One region of the Shewanella maritima genome, then DNA from elsewhere that is predicted to be linked to it. Evidence: riboswitches for the same ligand, from Rfam matches in the RefSeq annotation. Region 1 holds a riboswitch; the other holds the start of a gene.
The links. A riboswitch is a leader RNA that binds a small molecule or an ion and turns the genes downstream of it on or off. The one in region 1 is predicted to bind lysine.
Positions count from the first base shown of each region.

Region 2: it holds a riboswitch for lysine, as region 1 does, so the genes downstream of both, EXU30_RS16360 (Na+/H+ antiporter NhaC family protein) here and lysC (lysine-sensitive aspartokinase 3) in region 1, are expected to answer to the same signal.

Region 1 covers NZ_CP036200.1:1,784,682-1,792,052, reverse strand. The annotation lists gene arcA (two-component system response regulator ArcA) at 1-404, opposite strand, end outside; gene EXU30_RS07715 (DUF3293 domain-containing protein) at 1,052-1,483, shown strand; gene EXU30_RS07710 (phosphatase PAP2 family protein) at 1,580-2,896, opposite strand; lysine riboswitch at 3,240-3,415, shown strand; partial or broken gene lysC (lysine-sensitive aspartokinase 3) at 3,627-4,921, shown strand; partial or broken gene EXU30_RS07700 (succinylglutamate desuccinylase/aspartoacylase family protein) at 4,969-6,116, shown strand; gene EXU30_RS07695 (site-2 protease family protein) at 6,192-7,346, opposite strand.
Region 2 covers NZ_CP036200.1:3,855,918-3,863,288, reverse strand. The annotation lists gene EXU30_RS16370 (acyl-CoA dehydrogenase C-terminal domain-containing protein) at 1-714, shown strand, start outside; gene EXU30_RS16365 (thymidine kinase) at 811-1,392, opposite strand; gene EXU30_RS16360 (Na+/H+ antiporter NhaC family protein) at 1,615-3,177, opposite strand; lysine riboswitch at 3,255-3,454, opposite strand; gene EXU30_RS16355 (FAD-binding protein) at 3,541-4,464, opposite strand; gene EXU30_RS16350 (electron transfer flavoprotein subunit beta/FixA family protein) at 4,466-5,215, opposite strand; gene EXU30_RS16345 (H-NS histone family protein) at 5,651-6,055, shown strand; gene rcsF (Rcs stress response system protein RcsF) at 6,248-6,640, shown strand; gene tsaA (tRNA (N6-threonylcarbamoyladenosine(37)-N6)-methyltransferase TrmO) at 6,820-7,371, shown strand, end outside.

The sequences.
Region 1 (7,371 bases):
TCAACGCTACCTTTCTCTTCAGCTTCTGCACCAGTGCTGTTAACGCGAGTTAATAGGTTACGAGCACGGATGGTTAGTTCACGTGGGTTGAATGGCTTAGTGATGTAGTCATCAGCACCGATTTCAAGACCGAGGATCTTGTCGACTTCGTTGTCACGACCAGTTAGGAAGATAAGGCCGATGTTATTGATTTCACGAAGTTCACGCGCTAGTAGTAGACCATTCTTACCAGGTAGGTTGATGTCCATTACTACTAAGTTGATTTTGTTCTCTTGCATCGCTTTGTGCATTTCAGCGCCGTCGTTTGCTTCAACTACAACATAACCTTCAGCTTCAAAAATGCTACGCAGGGTGTTACGAGTTACGGCTTCATCTTCAACAATAAGAATGTGCGGGTTTTGCATATTAAATTACCTAAATTAATAAAGTCATAGTCTAGCTTTCATAATTGCTAGGGCTAAGCGTCACTTGCTCCCTGTAAATAAGTGCGCCGTATCTTCATATTTATTGGTGTTTAAGCGTGTCTGCCTTGATATTAAACACTCGCATTGGCCACTGACAGCTCGGTTTTTATAAGTCAGTGATTCGCATGTCTGCTATGAGCAACATCTATGTTGACGAAAAAAGGATACATGCGAATAAATTCTGGGTTAACACCTCGTCACATTGGAAACCTGTAAAAGCACAAAGTTCCCCGGCAACTTGTTTATTTCATTTAGTTTAATGTTTCTCTAAATGTAGAACATGACATAAACAGGTGTAAACTTAGCTTCTATTAAAATCATTCATAAGTGTCAGCTAAAGTGTGGTGACAAAGTGGATTGAATGTTCAATTAGCTAGTGATGATTATTGTACTCGTTTTAGGCATTTGTTAACAAATAAAATGTTAACAAATTTCCACCAAATACCGTACACAAAAGGTTAATAAACAATAAGGCGCTGATTATAAAGGGAATTAACATTTTTAAACTTGTGACTGACGTCACATCGCTACCGGAACTAAAATCTATCTGCTACACTCAATTCGGCTTAATTGACTAGATTTTGACTATGGAAACTGTGGATTCTTTCTTGTGGCAAGCTTATCAAAGTACACATTTTTTGCTCACTCAGCGCCTTTCTGATCAATTTTCATTTGCGATTATTACCGCATGTAACCCGTTTGGTAATAAATTAACTTCTTGTCAAAATCGACTGCTTGATCGCAAATTACAACGAACCATTCAGCAAACTAAGCAACCCTATCGTGCCCTTTATGGCGCATCTCCTGATCTTAGCCACAGAGAAAAAAGTTGGGCGGTGTTTGTCGACAAGCCGCAAGCCTTAGAATTGGGTAGGCAATTTAATCAGTTAGCGATTTACTATGTTGATAAAGGGCAACTGACTTTGCTGGCGTGTGCAGATGCGAATTTACCAGAAGTGTGTATGGGGAAGTTTTCATCAAGGCAGCGCTTGGTGAATGAACTACCAGATTTTGATTAGTCGTATTCTAGCGAGTGACGCTGGAAGACCAAAAAGGATGCCCAAGGCATCCTTTTTACGCTTGTGTACGGTTACACAGATATGACTGGTTTGCTGCTAGAAAGCATAAGTGACTGCAAAGCCACCATGATCGAATTCAGCATCGTTATAATACTCATCACCATCAATCTCTTGTTCTAACACGCCTCTAAATAATGACGCGCTCCAGCGATCGTTAATTTGATAGGTCACACCTACAGAGTAGGCCTGGCTAGTATATTGAGATAAACCCGATGCGCGGTAGCGCAAGTCTAGAGAGAATTCCTCAGTAAACTTATAACCACCATTGAAGATAATCGCAGGTGCAACGAACAGATCTGACGTTTCGCCTAGGTTGTTGCCTTCAGGGTAATCCAAGCGGATAGTTTGCGCAGCAAAAGTTACACCGGCGCCAAGTTCAACAATCCAGTCGCTATCGCTCAGTAGCTCGAATACATAATCAGCTGTGAGAGACCAGTTACTATAGGCTGAGATGACTTCGCTTCCTGCAGAGTATGACTTACCTGCCCATTTTAACTCTTTGCCCAGTGTAGTTTTGTCGCGAGACTCAATTGGGTTAAAGCTAAAGAGTAGATATTGGTCTTTGGCGACGCCCCATTCAAGCTCAGCTGCAGCATAGGTATTTGGCTCACTCTCTCGACTAAAATCAGTGAGATTGAAGCTTGGGCTACCATTTTCTTGAATAAAGTTGTTGCTAGTGTCAAAGCCACCAATAAATAGACTGTAGCTGCGGTGGAACTCTTTTTGTGCTCCTGAGCCAGACCAACCATCATCAGTTAGCTGGTACTTAGGTAAGCTCTTGCTAGCACCGGGTGTATAGCTTACGGCTAAGCCCATGTTGCCGTCGCTAAAGCTAGGCACAACAACAAGGTCTGATGCATTATAAGGGTCGGTAAAGTAAAGGCTGGTCATTACTGCAATTGAGCCACCGGCAAGTACGTCGTCCATAAAGTGACGATTTGCCCATAAGCGACTTGCGCCGACAAAACTTGCTGCAGTGTATGCAGGTAGTGCCCATTTATCGCCATATCTGTGATGAATATATGCTGCGCCAGAGAATGCTGCTGAGGTGTGGCCTGAAGGGAAAGAATTGCTTTCAGTGCCATCTGGGCGAAGTCTGCCGTAGCCAAACTTCATGGTGTGGGTGATTAACGAAGTAGTTGCAACGCCTTTAGTTAACTGCCAGGCACCTTCTTTATCGCCAATCCATAAACTACCTATTAACGCACCCGCAGGTAGGGCAATTTGCACTACGTCACCGATTTCAGAGATCGTACCCGATTGGCCTTCTAGAATTTCACTCTTGGCCACGGCTGTTGTTGAAGTCAGGCTTAGAATAATCGCACTTGAGGTGAGGCTAAGTTTAGCTTTCATTTAATTACAGTCCTTTGAGTACTTATTGCATTTTATTTAACCAACTATAGGCTAAAACAGCATTTTTCAATAAGTCGAAACGTGCGGATAACTGTTATGGCTAAATCAAACTTACTTTGTTTAGGGTTACCCATGTAACTAGGGCACTATTCGTTAATAGTCATAGAGGTTATTGCTGCGAGTCGTTTCACTTAATGGCACAACCTTCGGTTTTGCATCGCTATTTTACAACTAAATGCCTTATTGGTCACAGTTTTTTGGGGCATGAATTTTATTCATCTGACTAGAGCCTGTTGACTTTAATAAGTGAAAGTTGGTACTTTTTCGTTTCCCTTCCTTGGAGGGGCGCAGAAGAGGAGCGTTAACTAGGTAGTAAGTTTGAGGAAGCACCATTCCAATGAAGACTTATGAGGGAGATTAACGCCGAGATATAACGTAAGGGATGCATCCGTTGTATCGAGCGTCTAGGCTGAATCCTGGCGATTGTCACCTGTATTTTGGTGGAGAGCTTCTGGTGGTGATTGCTGTTTCCCTTCTTCAAGGGTGCGTTATCCTAGCACCAGGCTCTTCGAACGTAGTGAGTTCGGAGTGTAATCATGTATTTATTTCTAAATCATTCGCTTGGCTTTGCAAATGTTGCGGAGGCTAGCTAGTGTCTAATTTAATTAATCAAGTTGAAAATCTAGTCGTAGCCAAATTTGGCGGTACCTCTGTTGCTGATTTCGAAGCGATGAGCCGTTGCGCCGATATTGTATTAGCTAATCCAAATACCCGTGTGGTTGTGGTGAGCGCGTCAAGTGGTGTCACCAACTTGCTGGTGGAGCTAACCCAGGCTAATGTGAATGACGAGCGCCGCCTAGCACTGCTTAAAGATATTGCTAAGGTGCAGTATGCCATTGCTGACAGCCTTGATCGCCCGCAAGAAGTTACCGCGCAGATTGATCAGGTATTAAGTCAAATGGCAGTGCTCAGTGAGTCTTTACTGCTTAACCGCAGTAAAGCGATTATGGATGAGTTGCTGTCGACGGGGAGCAGTGCTCATCTATTCTATTTTCGGCAGTTATTGCACAAAAAGATCAGCCTTCTCAGGCGTTCGATGTACGTCAGGTGTTGCGCACCGATAGTCATTTTGGAAAAGCTGAACCACAGATTGAGCAAATTGCGACACTTGCCAAGGCGAAGCTTCTGCCACTACTTAGCGATAACATCATAGTGACCCAAGGGTTTATTGGTGCAGACGAGCAAGGTAAAACCACAACTTTAGGTCGTGGTGGCAGTGACTATTCTGCAGCCTTGCTAGCTGAAGCGCTTAACGCGCATGCGGTTGAGATTTGGACTGATGTTGCGGGCATCTATACCACTGACCCTAGACTTGCTCCTAATGCTCGCCCTATTGCGGAAATCAGCTTCAACGAAGCTGCTGAAATGGCAACCTTTGGTGCTAAAGTGCTGCATCCTGCTACCATTTTACCCGCGGTTAGACAGCGAATTCAGGTGTTTGTTGGCTCAAGTAAAGCGCCGGAGCAAGGTGGTACTTGGATTCGCCATCAAATTGAAGATGCGCCAGTGTATCGTGCAGTAGCGCTTAGACGCGATCAAACTCTGCTTAATCTTCATAGCTTGCAAATGCTCCATGCTCAAGGCTTCTTAGCCGAGACTTTTGCTACGCTAGCTCGCCATAAGATTTCGGTCGATTTGATCACCACTTCAGAAGTAAATGTGTCACTCACCCTAGATAAAACTGGCTCTGACTCAAGTGGTCAAGGCCTGCTAAGTGAGTCTTTGTTGCAAGAGTTATCGCAGCATTGCCGCGTAAGAGTAGAAGACAAGCTTGCGTTAGTTGCGATTATTGGTAATCAAATTGCGTCAACAGCGGGTATTTGTAGTCGAGTATTTCAGGTGCTAGAACCGCATAATGTGCGCATGATCTGTCAGGGTGCTAGCCCACATAATCTTTGTGTGTTGGTGTCAGAGTCAGAAGCTGCTGATGTGGTTAATGCGCTACATCAGAATCTATTTGAATAAAGCACACTTAGTCCACAGGGCAAATGAATCCTTAGGTTATTGGTTAGATGAATATACAACAAACATCACTACACTTGGGCGAGTTGGCAACAGGTCACGCATTAACGGCGCCGCTTTTTTGCATTGAACCTAGCTTAGTTCCGGAAACGCAAGGTGGCGTTGACGTTTCGCCTGCACCCAGTGTGTATATTCAAGCGAATGTGCACGGCGCCGAGGTGCAGGGAATGCCGTAATATACCAACTGCTCAAGCTACTTGAGTCGTATCAAGTGTTAGGCAAAATAGTGCTTGCACCACTGGCAAATCCGCTGGGGATTAATCAAAAAAGTGGTGAGTTTACCCTTGGGCGCTTCGACCCTATTACCGGGGTAAATTGGAACCGTGAATACCTGGAACATAAGTTCGATGTTGAGGCGTGGTATTTGGCGCATCAACACTTATCAGAAGTTGAGTTAATTAGTGCTTTCAAAGCGCGTTTGACAGAATCTTGTGACGAGCGCTTGAATAATAGCTGGGGCATTTCAACGGGGCATCGCCTGGCAGTGACCTTGCAGAAAATGGCGCATCAAGCGGATATTGTGCTCGACTTACACACAGGGCCAAAGTCCTGCAAACACCTTTATGCGCCAGAGTATGACAAACAAGCAGCAAGGTTTTTCTCTATTCCCTATACACTGGTTATTCCCAACGAATTTGGTGGCGCCATGGATGAAGCCGCTTTTTGCCCATGGTGGTGTTTAGCTGAAGCGGCCAAAGCTCATGGGCGTGAATTTAGTAGTGACTATGGTGTAGCAATTTCTGCGTTCACATTAGAGCTTGCTAGTCAGGAGCGGATAGACCTTGCAGATGCCAAGCAAGACGCTTTGGGAATTTTGGCTTATTTGAGCCATCGCGGCGTAATAGCTGAAAAAGTAGCACCAGCTGACATGCCACGCTTTGGCTGTTATCTCAAGGATTACCGTAAACTGCACGCACCTCAGTCAGGTATGGTGGAATACTGTGCGGAGCTTGGTCAGCCGTTAGCGGCAGGTGAGCCATTAGCTCAGCTTTTACGGGTAGAGCGCTACGGGCGTGAGGATGCGCTCACCAGTGTATCTTTGCCAGTAGATTGTGTGCCTATTTTGCACTTTGCCTCAGCCTCTGTGCATCAAGGTACTGAGCTATATAAGGTGATGACCAACGTGTTTGAGCTTTAGCTGGCGAGGCAGCCTAGTTCGAGTATAAAAATGGCGCATTAGATGCGCCATTTTTGATAATTATCGTGCAGTTTATTAGCTACGTAGAATTTGCAGCGGTAAGCTAAGCATATCGTCACCGTAGCTGGCAAAGTAGGCGATAACACCAACTAAGGCGGCGACCGTCAATATGTACCAAACCGCAGAGAAAATTTGCCCGTATCTATCTAATGGCAGTAAATGGCTTTGGTGGCGGGTTTGCCACTCCATCACAATTTCTAAGCTACCAATCAATAATAAGAATCCAAGCAGGGCTAAGCCAAACGTGTAGCTAATGGCAACGCCTGCTAGCGCCGCAATAATACAAATTACCAGGCCGATGACTGAATTCATTGAAAAGCTTATGCTTTTTAGTATGTGACCACCATCAAGAGGTAAGATAGGCAACAAGTTAAATAGGTTAAGCAGTGCATTAAAACTGGCTAATCCGGCGAAAAAGATATTGTCAGTAAACCAAAATGCCACCATGCATATTAGTGACATAAATAGGCCAAAAGTCGGTCCCATAATCGATATCACCACGTCTTGCCAGCGGGTGTTGATCCGCTCATCGCTGAGGGCAAGTCCTCCCATAAATGGAATAAGGTAGATACCTTTGGTCTTCATGCCAAAATGCTTCATGGCTTTTACGTGACCGTATTCGTGTACCACTAAGCAGGCAATTAGCGCTAAGGCGAACTCGATTGAAAATAGCCAAGAATAGGCGGCTAACGAGGCGCCGGCTAGTAAGGCTTTCACGACTTTGGCCGACTTAAGCAATTTAAATCCGAGTGAAGCTAGCCCCAACAAACTCAGTTTGTTGACCTTTTTCGGTGTGATTTCCGGTGTTTGTTGCTCAATGTCTTTGGTATTGCGTTGTCCCTCTGTGACAATTTGCTCATTGACGCTTAGCTGATATTTGAGGTCAAAGGGCTGCCAAATGACTTGATTGGTCAGTACAACCTGAATGGTTTGTATATTTTGTACTTCGCTTTGCGCATCATCTTGTGCTGTGGATTGTATGCTTTCTTGCGACTTTGTCAGTGTTTGCTGCATTTTGAGCTCAAACTGATGCACCAATGGCCCATCACTGCTGGAAGCGGCATCAATTTGCGATACTAATTGATTGTCCCAAAACAGCTGTTGCCAACCGGCCATTGAGCCTTCAAGGCGCAGTTTTTTGCCAAGACATTCGATGTTTAATAGTTCCATAAAACTGACTGTGTTTACCTTTTAT
Region 2 (7,371 bases), 2.1 Mb from region 1:
CGCGCATTAATGGGTCAACAAGCGCTATGGCTTGACCAAGCTGAGCGCAATGTCGATACCGTCAAGGCAAAACAAGCGCATGCCATTGCCGCCCTATTCACCCCAATCGTAAAGGGCTTTGTTACCGATCAGGGTTTTAAAGCCTGTGTCGATGCTCAGCAGGTCTTCGGTGGTCATGGTTATATTAATGAATGGGGAATGGAGCAATTTGTACGTGATTGCCGCATTGCCATGATTTATGAAGGCACTAACGGCGTACAAGCGCTGGATCTTGTTGGCCGTAAACTATTATCGGATAAAGGCGCAGCTTTAATGGCCTGGTCAGAAATGGTGAAAAGCTTTATTGAGCAACACGCAGGCAATGATGACATGCAGCCATTCATTGGCGGTTTGATGAAAGCGGCAGCAGACCTTGAACGTGCAACAGGTTACATAGTGAAAGCGGCACAAACCAACCCAGATTTGATTGGTGCAGCATCAATGGCCTATATGCAAATTTTAGGGATCACATCGTTAGCCTGGATGTGGGCAAGGATGGCGGCAACCTCACTTGAGGCGCTAGCCAACGGTAGCGACGATACTGCTTTCTATCAAGAAAAGCTTAAAACAGCCAAGTTTTACATGGGTTACTGGGCTGTACAGACAGGCAGCCTAGCAAGACAAATCGAAGCGAGCAGCCAGGATATCGTCGAGTTTGAAGAAGAGCTGTTCTAGCAGCTAGCTTTTTCAATCACTGATCAATAGTAAATAATCAATAAAAAACAGCTTCCTCGGAAGCTGTTTTTTATTCAATCGGTTTTCAAGCCGCAGTTACGCATCCCATAGGGTTTCTCTAAAATGCTTGCGGCATACTGACTCGTAACTTTCGTTACCGCCAATGGCAACCTGCTCACCTTCTTTCATTGGCTTACCAGTCTCATCAAGGCGCACCACCATGTTGGCCTTACGGCCGCAATGACAAATGGTTTTAAGCTCAACTAATTTGTCAGCCCACGCAAGAAGATACTGACTGCCAACGAAAAGTTCGCCCTGAAAGTCAGTTCTTAGGCCATAGCACAGTACAGGAATATCAAAGTTGTCGACCACATGGGTTAATTGGCGAACTTGCTCTTTACTTAAAAACTGACACTCATCAACTAATACGCAGTGGATATCTTGCGCCGCTTTTGCGGTGGCGACTAAGTCAATTAGATTGTCTTTGTCACCAAAGACTTGCGCATCGGTTTGAATACCAATACGTGATGCAACCTTGCCCTGACCGTAACGATCATCAATTGATGCGGTCATTACTAAGGTGTTCATACCGCGTTCACGGTAGTTATAAGAAGACTGTAATAATGAAGTCGATTTGCCGGCATTCATTGCCGAATAATAGAAGTACAACTGTGCCAAAACCAAGACCCTTTTTATATTTTGCGCTTGATTATACCCAAGCGGACAGCAAAAGGCATTGCGGTGGATCATTTTCTCAGTTTCGGTTAACTAACCGCGCGCCTTAACGGCCTGCATGCACTGGACTAGCAGCATAGCAGGTTAAATGATTGGCGAGAGTAGCTTCATTTGAAACGAAAAAACCGCGAAAATCGCGGTTTTTTTTCTGAAGACAACTAGCCGCTACTGAGCATTAGATTTGGCTTTAAGCACCAATACACTAATCACAAATAACACACTGGCAGTCGCTAGGCCAAATAGCACTGACGAAGTAAAGCCAAGCACGATATAACCCGCAATACTGATTAGCGCGACTATCACAGCGTACGGCAACTGAGTCCATACATGGTCTAAGTGATGACAACTTGCACCGGTGGATGACAAAATCGTGGTGTCTGAGATTGGTGAGCAATGATCGCCAAATACAGCACCAGCAAGCACAGCTGAGAGCATTGGTAACATCATAGTACTGTCGCTTCCCATCGCCATATCCGCAGCGATTGGCAACATAATACCGAAAGTACCCCAGCTAGTACCGGTAGAAAAAGCCGTTAAACCTGCTAGTAAAAATAGTACGGCCGGCAGTAATTCAAACGGGATATTACCAGTAGCAAGGCTTGCCATGTACTTACCCGTTTCTAATTGACCAATTACACCAGCAATAGACCAAGCAAAAAGTAAGATGTAAATAGCTGGCAGCATCGACTTAGCGCCCATCAACATGCCTTTGGCAATCATGTTGAATGCTACCTTCTGCACAAATGCCAAAATGAAGGTCACCACAAAGCCAACTAACCCACCATAAAGCAGTGACTGAGCGACATCAGTATTCTCGAACGCACCTAATACTGAAAATGGTTTATTGTCAGCCGCTAACGCGTCTGCGCCGCTTGAAATCATGAAAAATACAGTGGCCGCAATCAGTACTAAAATCGGCACGAACAGACCAGAAATTTTACCTGTATCCGCTTCAGGTAAATCAGCAGTCGCCCCTGGCGGCATGCCCTTCGACTCATCGTACAATTCACCTTTTTGGGCGTTTTGCTCATGCTGGCGCATTGGACCAACATCTAAAGTGAACATAGCTACACACAGTAATAACAGCAACGCAAAAATAGCGTAGAAGTTCATTGGGATCATTTGCATGAAAATGGTCAAGTGACCAGTATCAGCAAAACCGTGGGCAGTAAGAATACCGCCAATAAGTGCAATGATGTAAGCACCCCAACTCGAGATAGGTGAAATCACACAAACTGGTGCAGCCGTTGAATCAAGTAAATAAGCTAACTTGGCACGTGAGATATGGTAGCGGTCGGTAATTGGGCGTGAAATAGAGCCAACTACCAGACTATTGAAATAATCATCAATAAATACCGCACAACCAAGCACCATTGTCATCAGCTTAGCATCACGTTTGTTGCGAATGCGCTCCTTTGCCCAATCCGCAAAGGCTCGTGAGCTGCCACTAACACTAATAAGCGCAGTGATCATGCCAAGTAAAACGAGAAATCCAAGAATGTTTAGGTTCCAGGCATTAAGTGCACCATCATCCCAAACTAGGCCAGTGGCGGTATCGCCGATAAAGCTGGCGGTATTTGCGAGATTAAAGTCGGTAAGTAGCAGTGCGCCAATAATTATCCCCACACCTAGTGAAAGCAGTACTTTTCGAGTAAATACAGCAAGTACAATCGCAACAACAGGCGGCAATAAAGACAATGCTGAGTCAGCATAGTTGATTAAATTCATTATTATTTTCTTCGTGTAAGTACGAATGGAGGGCGACTGAACCGGTGCAAGGTAAGGTCATACCTAGGAACACCTGTCCTCTCAGTAGCGCTCCATAGTAAAATCAGTTTTGTCATCCCGACAAAACAATACTATGGCAGTGCAGTACCTGTTCGGTAACAACACCAGCAGCTGTTTGCGATAAAACTAACTACTTCGGCACCAAATCCTTTCGTGGTAGCTCACAGGCATCACCCTAACGACCACTACTGATATTTAATGCTCCTCTACTAAAGGGCGTTTGTGAAAAACGCGGGCACATAAAAACATAAGCGGCTATGGGGATGCCACCCCAGAGCCGCTTAGTGTGATTCAGATCAAGTTTTAGATCAAGTTATTGAGCGCAGGCACGGCGTCAAACAAGTCTGCTTCTAGGCCGTAGTCAGCAACCTGGAAGATAGGCGCTTCTGGATCTTTGTTGATTGCAACAATCACTTTCGAATCCTTCATACCGGCTAGATGCTGGATAGCACCTGAGATACCAACGGCGATATATAGCTCTGGAGCAACGATCTTACCGGTTTGACCAACCTGTAAATCATTCGGTACAAAGCCTGCATCAACAGCCGCGCGAGATGCACCAACCGCAGCGCCAAGTTTATCGGCAAGTTGCTCAAGGATGGCAAAATTCTCACCACTGCCCATGCCGCGACCACCCGATACAATAATGCCAGCATTACCGAGCTCTGGACGCTCTGATTCAGTTAGGCTTTGCGATACAAACTCAGTTTTAGCTTCAATGACTTGCGTAAGCTCAGCTACATCTGCATTACCTGTTGCTGCTACTGCATCAAATGCACTAGAGCGAACCGTAATAACTTTCTTGTAATCTAAGCTTTTCACCGTCGCTAATGCATTACCCGCATAAATTGGGCGTACAAACGTATCGGCATCAACCACTTCAATGATTTCAGAAATTTGCGCTACATCAGCAAGCGCTGCTACGCGAGGTAAGGTTGCTTTACCCACACTTGAAGCTGCAGCCAAAATGTGTGAGTAGTCGCCGCTTAGGTCATTAACAAGTTTTGATAGGTTTTCAGCAAGCTGTGCACCATAAGCGCCAGCGTCGGCAACCAGTACTTTAGCAACGCCATCAAGTTGCTTGGCACTATCAACAACTGCGCCACAGTTTTCACCAGCAACCAGTAGGTGAATGTCACCACCAATGGCTTTTGCTGCGCTAACGACTTTAGCGGTATCGGTTTTTAATTGCTGATTATCATGTTCAGCTAATACTAGAATAGTCATATTAAATCACCTTCGCTTCGTTCTTTAACTTCTCAACTAGCTCTTCTACTGAAGACACCATGATGCCCGCTTGACGCTCTGTTGGCGGCGTAACTTTTACCACCTCTTGATGCACTTTAAGGGTTACACCCAAGTCATCAATGGTGACAGTTTCAAGTGGCTTACGCTTAGCCTTCATAATGTTTGGTAACTTAGCGTAGCGAGGTTCGTTTAAGCGAAGGTCAGCAGTAACAACTGCTGGTAATGGCATCGCCAATGTTTGCAAACCACCGTCAACTTCACGAGTGACGGTTAGTTTGCCATCTTCTACGTTTACTTCAGAAGCAAACGTAGCCTGAGGCATATCAGCCAGCGCAGCTAGCATTTGGCCTGTTTGGTTATTGTCGCCATCAATAGACTGCTTACCTAGCAATACAATATCTGCTTGCTCTTTTTGTTGCACAGCATGCAAAATTTTGGCAATTGATAGCGGCACTAATTCTTCATCAGTCTCAACATGAATTGCACGATCTGCACCTAATGCCATTGCTGTACGTAGTTGCTCATGCACTGCTTTAGTACCGACACTCACAACAACAACTTCAGTGGCCTTACCTGCTTCTTGCAAGCGTACCGCTTCTTCTACTGCAATCTCACAAAATGGGTTCAACGCCATCTTTAGGTTTGCTGTGTCTACGTTTGTGTTATCAGCTTTTACCCTGACCTTCACATTGGCATCAACGACGCGCTTTACTGGCACCAATACTTTCATAGGGGTTCCTTCCTACACCTTCATGTATGTGGACGACACATTGGCCTATGCCAATGCAAGTTAGCTCAACTCTACTTCCTGTTGACGTTAACGTCAATGCAATTCAAACGCTTGTTTAACACTTTTTAATTACCGCTTTTGGCAATCAAATTTGACATGCACACATTTATGATATTTTTGACGGAACTAGGAAAATTTACACTTATTTATATTTTATAATTTGCCAGTAACAAATTTTATTTCTATTATTAGCAATTCAAGCGTCTGCGTTATTTTTTGCTCGTTGTAGTTCGCAATAAAAAGTCCGCAAACCTGTTAGTTAAAAGTGTAAGTTAGTTCACAGTCTTCATCGTCACGAACTAGGCTTCACTTTTAAAAATCTATAATTAAAATGAATTATCAAATCTCCCTTTTTAAATAATTAGGATAGTAGCAATGAGTGATTTTATTAGCGTGTTAACCCATGGTCGTCGTTTTAAAGCTGCAGTTAAAGATTTAGCTCTAGAAGATTTACGCGACGTAGCCACCAAACTAAATAAAATCATTGACGACCGTGAAGCTGAAGAGAAAGCTAAAGCAGAAGCAAATGCAGCGCGCGATGCACGTATTGCTGAAATTTTAGCTCAGATTGAAGAAAGCGGTTTATCAATTGAAGATTTAGATGCATCGGCTACTAAGCCAGCACCTAAAAAGCGTGCACCACGCCCAGCTAAGTATCAAATTACCGTAGACGGTGAGTTAATTACTTGGACTGGTCAAGGTCGTATGCCTACTGTATTTAAAAATGAAGTAGATGCCGGTAAATCAATGGATGATTTTTTAATTCCAGGAATGGCATAAACAGCGTCGTACATCATTACGCAGTTTAGCGCTTGTTGTCACAAGCAAGCACATGCAAAAGGCTGAGGTATCTCAGCCTTTTTTGTGGACATTTTTTTGCAATTTATTGTTTAAGTCTGCAGTAAAGCACTTTGCTTGCTACCCTATAGTGAGTAAACTTAACTAACTAACTCAAATGAGCGGCAATTACCTATGTTTAAGCCTCAAACAAGTTTATCAATTCTCGCTAGCTTAGCTCTATTATCAGGGTGTGCAGGTGAATACACCTTCAATAGTAATCTAGACAGCCAGGCTATCGACGAGTACTTCAAACCTGGCGAAGTGACACTATTTGATAAAGGCGTACAGCCTAGACAAAGTTATAAAATATTAGGCTTAGTTCAAGGCCAGGCTTGTCAACAAACGGTTAATGATGCTCCTGCAGACAAAGCACAGGCAAGGACTGAAGCAAGACGTAATGCAGCAGACATGGGAGCAAATGGATTGCTCATTCAAAACTGTCACGTCATTGACGAACCAGACTCTAGCTGTCAATCACAAGCATTATGTGTCGGCAAAGCAATTAAATTGCAGAATAACAACTAATACAAGGTGACAAACCTGAGTTTGGCAAAATTGGCAGCTAAATTTATATCTTGCTATCTCAGTTAAGTAAAATGCGCTATCACATCGTTTTTAAATAATGTTTGATAGCGCTGACACCTTCGCCACCTTAGTAAATACCGCGCCTCTCTAGTCCATACTGTATTAATTTAGTTTCGATTATGTCTACTTCTAGTTTCTCAAACCTAATCTCGGCCGTTGCAATTTGCCGTACACCATACAAACAAAAATTTGGCATCCCACGTCAACCCGGTTTAGTCGATACCAAAGGATATATCGAACTTGTTGGTGAGTTTAATAATATCGACTGTGTAAGAGGTATTGAGCAATATTCGCACCTTTGGTTAGTATTTAGTTTTCATGAAAACTTAGCTCAAGGTTGGAAAACAACTGTACGCCCACCTCGCTTAGGCGGTAATGAAAAGTTAGGTGTATTCGCTACTCGTGCTACATTTCGCCCAAATGGCTTAGGTCAATCAGTTGTTAAACTGCACCGAGTAATTCAGCAAGATGGCAAAATTAGACTAGAAATATCAGGTATGGACTTGGTTGATAAAACACCAATTATTGATATCAAACCTTATATCCCTTTTTCTGATGCAATCAGCGATGCCAAAGGCGGAATGGCACAAGAAAAACCTGAGTTAATTAGTGTTGAATTTAGCGAGCAAGCTTTAATACAAATTAGCCAATACGAAGCTAAACATGAACAT